Regions from separate parts of the Phyllobacterium sp. GQ127 genome, predicted to be linked through region 2. Evidence: predicted binding sites of a transcription regulator. Region 2 holds the regulator's gene; the other holds the start of a gene.
The links. Region 2 encodes LexA, which represses DNA repair genes until DNA is damaged. Its sites were predicted from a motif close to TGTTCNNNNTGTGTTCNG; they were not measured.

Region 1 (3,980 bases), 150 kb from region 2:
CAGGCTGCCACTGTTGGCTTGACCTGCATGTGCTTATCGAAAAGGGACGCACCAATATTGCGAGCAGTATTGAAATGTTGAAGCGGGTCTCGCGAATCTGCCTCCAGCAGCCGTGTTGATGATATGACACGAGCCCCGCAATAATCGAAAATTCCGTGATCGATCTGTCTTTCCATAGCGATATCATAGCCATGTTTCTCGTAAGTCCTCGCGTCTGCGCCACCTATCCCGACGAGATGGATTTGAATATCGCCAAGCTTTTTCGACAGCTTCCCTTCGAAATTGTCGTCATATGCCCAACCATTCGAGAAAACACGATCGATCCAGCCCTTGAGCAAGCCCGGCATTGACCACCAATAGACCGGAAATACGAGTACCAAGCTGTCTGCCCGGTCTATCCGTGCTTGCTCGGCTGCCACGTCTGGCGGCGTCTTGGCACGTCGTTTGTGGGAAGCAATGTCTGCCTGGCTAAATCGCGGATCAAAACCCTCTGCGGCAAGGTCTGCAATCTCAAATGTATGGGGGCCGCTCTGCGACAGACCTTCGCCAATCTTTAATGCAATGCTGTTGGTCAGTGATTTGGATTCTGGATGCGATGTAACAATGAGCGCATGCATGTCGATAACTCCATGATTAGAGATTGTGGAACCGTCCGAAACCTTATATACTTTTAGTAAGTTACTTTTGGTATATAGTGATGTCAAGCTCAGTTTCAAAAAACTCCTCATCTCAAACATCTCCCCGCCAGCGTCTTTCCCGCGAGGCACGCCAGCGGCAATTACTGGATGTTTCATGGAAATTAATTCGTGACGAAGGTACGGAAGCTTTGACGCTTGGTCGCCTGGCTGAGTTGTCCGGTGTTACAAAGCCCGTTGTCTATGACCATTTCGGCACAAGGCCAGGACTTCTCGCGGCCCTTTTCAAAGAGTTCGATGCGCGTCAGACCGTTATAATGGATGCGGCGCTTGAGCGTGCCGCACCCAATCTCACCGACGTCGCCAAAGTGATCGCCTCGTCTTATGTTGATTGCGTTCTTACACAGGGACGCGAAATTCCCGGTATCACTGCCGCATTAAAAGGCTCGCCGGAACTTGATAAGATAAAGCACGACTTCGAGGCCGTGTTCATAGAAAAGTGCAGGCATCTGTTAAATGCGTTTACCGGCGCAGAAGGTGTTTCATCGGCTGGGCTGTGGGGAATGCTCGGAGCTGCAGAAGGCTTGTCAAATGCTGCAGTAAACGAGGATATCGCTCCTGCTCAGGCAAAAGATGAGCTCTATGAAATCATTATTTCAATGGTGAAGCGCTCCGGAAACTAGGAGAAGTTGTTTTCTCATCTAAAAACAAACATCGGGCAGTCTTGGACTACCCGATGCCTGCATAATAATGAGAATACGATCAAGTCCGGTCTTTTGAACTCAACTCAGAACGGGATTTCATCATCGAGATCGCGTGAGAAATTACCGCCGCTCGAGCTTGAGGATCCGCCTGCATTGGACCGGCCAAAGTCGGAGCCGCCACGATCGTCGCTCATCTGTCCGCGCCCGGAATTGCTCTCGAAGGACCGACCGCCGCCAGCTCCCGCACCTTCTCCGCGTGAATCCAGCATCTGTAGTTCACCCCGGAATTTTTGCAGTACGACTTCGGTGGAATAACGATCATTGCCCGTCTGGTCCTGCCATTTACGGGTCTGAAGCGCGCCTTCCAGATAAACCTTCATACCCTTCTTAAGGTACTGCTCGGCAACTTTTGCGAGATTGTCATTGAAAATGACGACGCTGTGCCACTCGGTCTTTTCCTTGCGTTCGCCGCTATTCTTGTCGCGCCAGCTTTCCGAGGTCGCAATGCGTAGATTCACGACGGGATCACCTGAACCGAGCCGCCGGACTTCTGGATCAGCGCCAAGATTTCCTACCAAAATGACCTTGTTGACACTGCCTGCCATGTTCAAACTCCACAAATTCCAATTTTAAATTTTGCCTATCATACAGAAGCCATGGGTGTGGCGGGCAATTGATTGCCACTATCCACAATATACACCTCATATCGGCATCGTCTGCTGCGATCACTCTCCTGCCAGATTTGTCAGGAGACATTTTTCGATCATGCAGCCGACTATCTCAGCTCAAAGCGTCCTTTTACAATCAATTCGCAGCCGTATACATCCGGATATGGCGAAGACCGCTGTCAATATTATTTGTTCTTTCTTTGTTCTAGCACTTGCTCTAATAATGTCAACATGGCTATGGTGATTCAGGATGGTTGATAAAGTCCGGCCTCGTAAATTATCCATGAAGCACTAGATAAAGGGAACTGTTCTCTTAAAGAACAATTCCCCATAACAGCATGCCCTCTTAAAGGCGAACCGACATGAGCGATCAGAAGTACATTTCCATTCGCGGCGCGCGCGAACATAATTTGAAAAATATCGATCTTGATCTGCCGCGCGACAAGCTGATTGTCATGACCGGCCTTTCGGGTTCGGGCAAGTCTTCGCTCGCCTTCGATACGATCTATGCAGAAGGCCAAAGACGCTATGTCGAAAGCCTGTCGGCCTATGCCCGGCAGTTTCTGGAGATGATGCAGAAGCCAGACGTGGATCAAATTGACGGTCTTTCTCCGGCAATTTCGATTGAGCAAAAGACAACCAGCCGCAACCCCCGCTCAACTGTGGGTACAGTCACCGAGATTTACGACTATTTGCGCCTGCTTTATGCGCGTGTCGGTGTCCCTTATTCACCGGCAACAGGCTTGCCTATCGAAAGCCAGACCGTCAGCCAAATGGTGGATCGTGTCATGGCGCTCGAGGAAGGCGCCCGTCTATTCATCCTTGCGCCCATAGTACGCGGGCGTAAGGGGGAGTATCGCAAGGAGCTTGCGGATCTGCAGAAACGCGGTTTTCAGCGCGTGAAGGTCGATGGTATTTTTTATGAAATTGCCGATGTTCCGGCACTCGATAAGAAGTACAAGCATGATATCGACGTTGTGGTTGACCGCATCGTCGTCCGACCTGATATTTCCGCACGTCTTGCCGATAGCCTCGAGACCTGCCTGAAGCTTGCAGATGGTATCGCTGTCGCAGAATTTGCGGATAAGCCGCTGCCTGCTGATGAAACCTCGAGTGAATCAGCCAATAAATCCAAGAACGAAACACATGAACGCATCATGTTTTCGGAGAAATTCGCCTGTCCTGTTTCGGGCTTCACCATTTCGGAGATTGAACCGCGCCTTTTCTCGTTCAATAATCCCTTCGGTGCCTGCCCGACCTGCGATGGCCTGGGTACTCAAAAGGCGATTGATCCGACGATGATCATTCCTGACGAGGCCCTGACGCTTAAGAATGGTGCAATTGCGCCTTGGGCAAAATCGAGTTCTCCTTATTACAGCCAAACATTGCAGGCGCTGGGCGAAGCCTACGGTTTCAAGCTCGCAGATCGCTGGCGTGATTTGAATGAAGAGGCGCGCGAAGCCATACTTTACGGCACTGGCAGCCGTGAAATTGCATTCTCCTATGATGATGGTTTGCGATCATATCGCACAACAAAATCTTTCGAGGGTGTCATTCCCAATTTGGAACGCCGCTGGAAAGAGACGGATTCAGCATGGTCGCGCGAAGAGATCGAGCGTTTCATGTCTGGCACGCCTTGCCCCGCTTGCAAGGGTTACCGCCTGAAACCCGAGGCTCTTGCGGTAAAAATTGGCGGTCTGCATATCGGCCAGATTACTGAAAAATCCATTCGTCATGCGGATGCCTGGTTCAGCGATATTGATAAAAGCTTCAATGAGAAACAGACAGAAATCGCTGCGCGCATTCTTAAGGAAATTCGCGAGCGTCTGCGCTTCCTGAATGATGTCGGCCTGGACTACCTGGCGCTTTCACGCAATTCGGGCACTCTTTCCGGTGGTGAAAGCCAGCGTATCCGCCTTGCATCGCAGATCGGTTCCGGTCTGACTGGTGTTCTCTATGTTCTGGACGAGCCA
Region 2 (3,980 bases):
TCTTGGGTTGATGTCCGAAACTTCGCTTATTCTTATGGCGATAGGGCTTTTGCTTCTTCTATTTCTTTCAACGTGGTTGCGCCTGCTTGCCTTGCCATTGGTAGCATTGGCAATTGGTTTGACGGGACGGGCATCCTATCCTGCGATTATGGTCTCAGAAGACGGAAAACTGGTCGCGTTAAGAACGGACGACGACCATCTGGCGATCAATAAACAAGTGGGCAGCGCCTTCAGCCTCGATAATTGGCAGTTGGGGTATAGGGCCGGGCAGATCATTAAGCCGGCAATGAAAGGCGAGGTTGCAAGCGGCGCTCAATTCGAATGTGCCGATAAGCTTTGCACTGCCCGGGAGCCAGGAGGATTAATCGTTGCCTATACCGATGATGCAACAAGAACAGCAGATGCATGCCTAGAAGGGGATATCATCATTTTGGCTTTTGCCGCGAAGGCTACAAATTGTCCAAATGCTGGAAAATTGTTGCTTTCATCGCAAATGCTGGCGCTCAAAGGCGCTGCGGAGATCAGGTTTGATGCTCCACAATCTGACTCTGTCAAAGCCGATTCCACACCAGTTGGCACCGATTTGGCAAAACAAGAGCTTTCTCAACGCCTGAATTCGGTTGATATAAAGTATGCGATTGGCACGCCCAATCGCCCTTGGAATAATTACCGCATCTATTCCCGCGCCGCGCGCAATCTTGAAGAGCGGCAACTATCCAAGAAACCACCGGATACAAGCAATAAAATGTAGTTCGGCGTTTATGGTAGTCCCAAACATTTTTCGCTAGCTGCTATTCTGTGGCTGTTCGAATGGAGCCTACGAACAAAAGCACACCGTCCAGCGAAGCGTAAACGCCATCAATATCTGCGTATCAGACCGACCAGCTTGCCCTGTACCTGAACGCGGTCCGGTCCAAAGATGCGGGTTTCATAGGCGGGGTTTGCTGCTTCGAGAGCAATGGATGCACCTTTTCGGCGAAAACGCTTCAACGTTGCTTCTTCATCATCCACGAGTGCCACAACGATTTCACCGGGGCTCGCGGTATCTCCGCGCTTGATAACAACAGTGTCGCCGTCAAAAATACCCGCTTCGATCATGGAGTCACCTTTGACCTCAAGCGCATAATGCTCACCGCTGCCGATCATATCGGGCGGGAGATTGAGCATGTGAGTCTGGTTTTGAATTGCAGCGATCGGCACACCGGCAGCGATACGTCCCATAACAGGAATGCTGATCATGTTGGCAGCAACAATATCGGCAGTGCTTGCTTGCGGGCGAGGCGGCGCAACATTTCGTCCCAAACTGCCTTCAATAACGCTCGGAGAAAATTTGCGTTGCGCGTTCAGACCCGGCGCAATTGAGTCGGGCAGGCGAAGCACTTCCAGCGCCCGTGCCCTATTTGCTAGCCGACGAATAAATCCTCGCTCCTCCAGTGCGGTAATCAGGCGATGAATGCCGGATTTAGATGCGAGATCAAGTGCATCCTTCATTTCATCAAAAGAAGGGGGAATGCCCGTTTCCTTCAACCGTTCATGTATGAAGAGCAGAAGTTCATGTTGTTTGCGCGTCAGCATAGGGGCGATCCTTAAGTGTGGAATCGGAAAAACAAAACCAGAACAAACACTATATGTTCCAGTTGTGTTCCACAAGGATTAATATCTGGTATAAACCAGCCCTATATGCCCAATTACTCTGAAAATCAGATGGAATGACGCAAAATATGGGCCTATCCGCTTATCGGAGGACCGCTCGACTGGCGCACTGTGAGTTCTACGGGCCATAATTCATGAATATTGTCCACGGGTTCGCCATCAAGGACGCGCACGAGCATTTCAGCGATTCTCGTGGCGGCGGAGCGCATTGATGATCGCGTGGTGGTCATGGATGGAACCATGTTGCTGGCATTGAGATATGGAAAGACATCGTCATGGGTGATGAGCGATACTTGTTTGCCCAACTGATAACCCTTGTTGCGAACTGCACGTGACACACCCAAAGCGGTCATCATTGATCCTGCAATGATTGCTGTCGGTTGCGGAGTGCATGAAAGCAGCCGTTGCGTTTCACGAAAACCGATTTCATCAGAGAAGTAGTCGTGTACGATGAAGCGCGGGTCGATTTCGACGCCGCGTTCGCTTAGCGCTTGGCGATATCCGAGCTCGCGATGCTCAGAGAACGTAAACCCTCTTAACCCGTCAATCATGGCTATATGCCGATGTCCAAGGTCGAGGAGGTGGCTTGCGGCCTGATAGAATGCGCCCTGATTGTCGATATCCAGCCAGGCATGGGGCCTGTCTATGTTCGTACGGCCATGCAGAACAAAGGGAAAGTTTGCATCGATCAGCATGGATACGCGCTCATCGACCAAAACAGGCCCGGAGACGATGATCGCATCAACCCGTTTGCTCGAAATCAGGCGCTTATAGACCGAAATCTCGTCATTATCGACAATGGGACTGAGCAGAAAATCAATCTCGTCCCGGGAAAGGCGCTCCGCCAAGCCGGCAAGAAATTCCGCGGTATGAGGCCCAAATCGCTGGCTGGAATCTGCGGGGATAACCAGACCGATAGCACCGACACGGCCCATGGCTAGACGTCGGGCATTTGCATTTGCGCTATAGCCAAATTTCAATGCGGCTTTATTGACGCGCTCGCGCGTAGCCTCATTCACTTCCGGATAACCGTTCAGCGCGCGGCTAACGGTCGTCTGGGAAAGGTTGAGCTTTTCAGCGAGTTCTTTCAGCTTCATGCCGGACGGTCCAAAACTGTATTCCTATCTGCGTCGTTCGATGTCTTTGCCTTCGTAATATAATCATACTTCAAAGCGCTTTAAATGATCTGCACAATTTTATTTGCCTGATTAATGGCGTTCATAAACTATTTATTGACATTCGTTTTGCGTTTTGACACCTTTTATCCAAAGCGCTTTGGATAGGTTAATTTCACTGTCTGATGTGCTTGAGGAGGATCGTCAATTGGGGATTGAGTGCCGTCCGGCATGGGTTGATCCATCAAATATTTCTGGGAGGATTTATGAAAAAGAGTTCAGTTTTTGCGGGCATCCTGCTTACAGCGCTGTTGTCTTCAGGTGCCTATGCAGCCAATCTTTCTATTGTTTACAGCTCGACCGGCAATGAAAATGCCGAGTTGCGCAAGCAGCTTGACCGTTTTGAAAAAGAAACAGGCAACAAGGTTTCCATTGTGGCGATGCCATCAAGCAGTTCTGACAATTTCGGTCAGTATCGCCTTTGGCTTGCAGCCGGAAACTCGGATATCGATGTCTATAAGACCGATGTGGTATGGGCGCCTCAGCTATCAGAGCAATTTCTCGATCTGACCGAAGCGGCAAAAGGCGTGGTCGACCAGCATTTCCCGTCGATCATTGAAAGCCAGACAGTGGACGGCAAATTGGTTGCCCTGCCATTATACACAGATGCGCCAGCACTTTATTATCGCAAGGATCTGCTCGAAAAGTACAAGAAGCCGGTCCCCAAGACATGGGATGAAATGGCTGCGACCGCCAAGGAAGTGCAGGATGGCGAGCGCCAAGCCGGAAACAAGGGAATGTTCGGATTTGTGTTTCAGGGAAATGCCTATGAGGGTTTAACCTGTAATGCATTGGAATGGATAAAATCATCCGGCGGCGGCCAGATTGTTGAGGCTGACGGTACCATCTCGGTCAATAATCCGGAGGCGGTTGCTGCGATTGATCGTGCCAAAGGCTGGATAGACACCATATCGCCAAAGGGTGCGCTGGCCTATAAGGAAGAAGAGTCCCGCGGGGTCTGGCAGACAGGCAATTCCGTCTTCATGAGGAATTGGCCTTACGCTTATTCATTGAGCCAAGGCGCTGACAGCGCCGTCAAAGGTAAGTTCGATGTTGCGCCGCTGCCCGTGGGAAAAGAGGGCGAGAAATCTGCCGCAACGCTGGGCGGTTGGAATGTGGCTGTTTCAAAATATTCCAAATCACCGGATGAGG

Region 1: the regulator LexA is predicted to act here: its motif matches at 2,198-2,215, upstream of uvrA (excinuclease ABC subunit UvrA).

The regions. Positions count from the first base shown of each region.
Region 1 is NZ_JCAXDZ010000001.1:520,023-524,002, reverse strand. Features, by position in the region: gene AC6CHM_RS02785 (NAD(P)H-dependent oxidoreductase) at 1-617, opposite strand, end outside; gene AC6CHM_RS02780 (TetR/AcrR family transcriptional regulator) at 698-1,318, shown strand; gene AC6CHM_RS02775 (single-stranded DNA-binding protein) at 1,423-1,944, opposite strand; gene uvrA (excinuclease ABC subunit UvrA) at 2,370-3,980, shown strand, end outside.
Region 2 is NZ_JCAXDZ010000001.1:667,597-671,576, reverse strand. Features, by position in the region: gene AC6CHM_RS03515 (ComEC/Rec2 family competence protein) at 1-751, shown strand, start outside; gene lexA (transcriptional repressor LexA) at 859-1,575, opposite strand; gene AC6CHM_RS03505 (substrate-binding domain-containing protein) at 1,728-2,750, opposite strand; gene AC6CHM_RS03500 (ABC transporter substrate-binding protein) at 3,035-3,980, shown strand, end outside.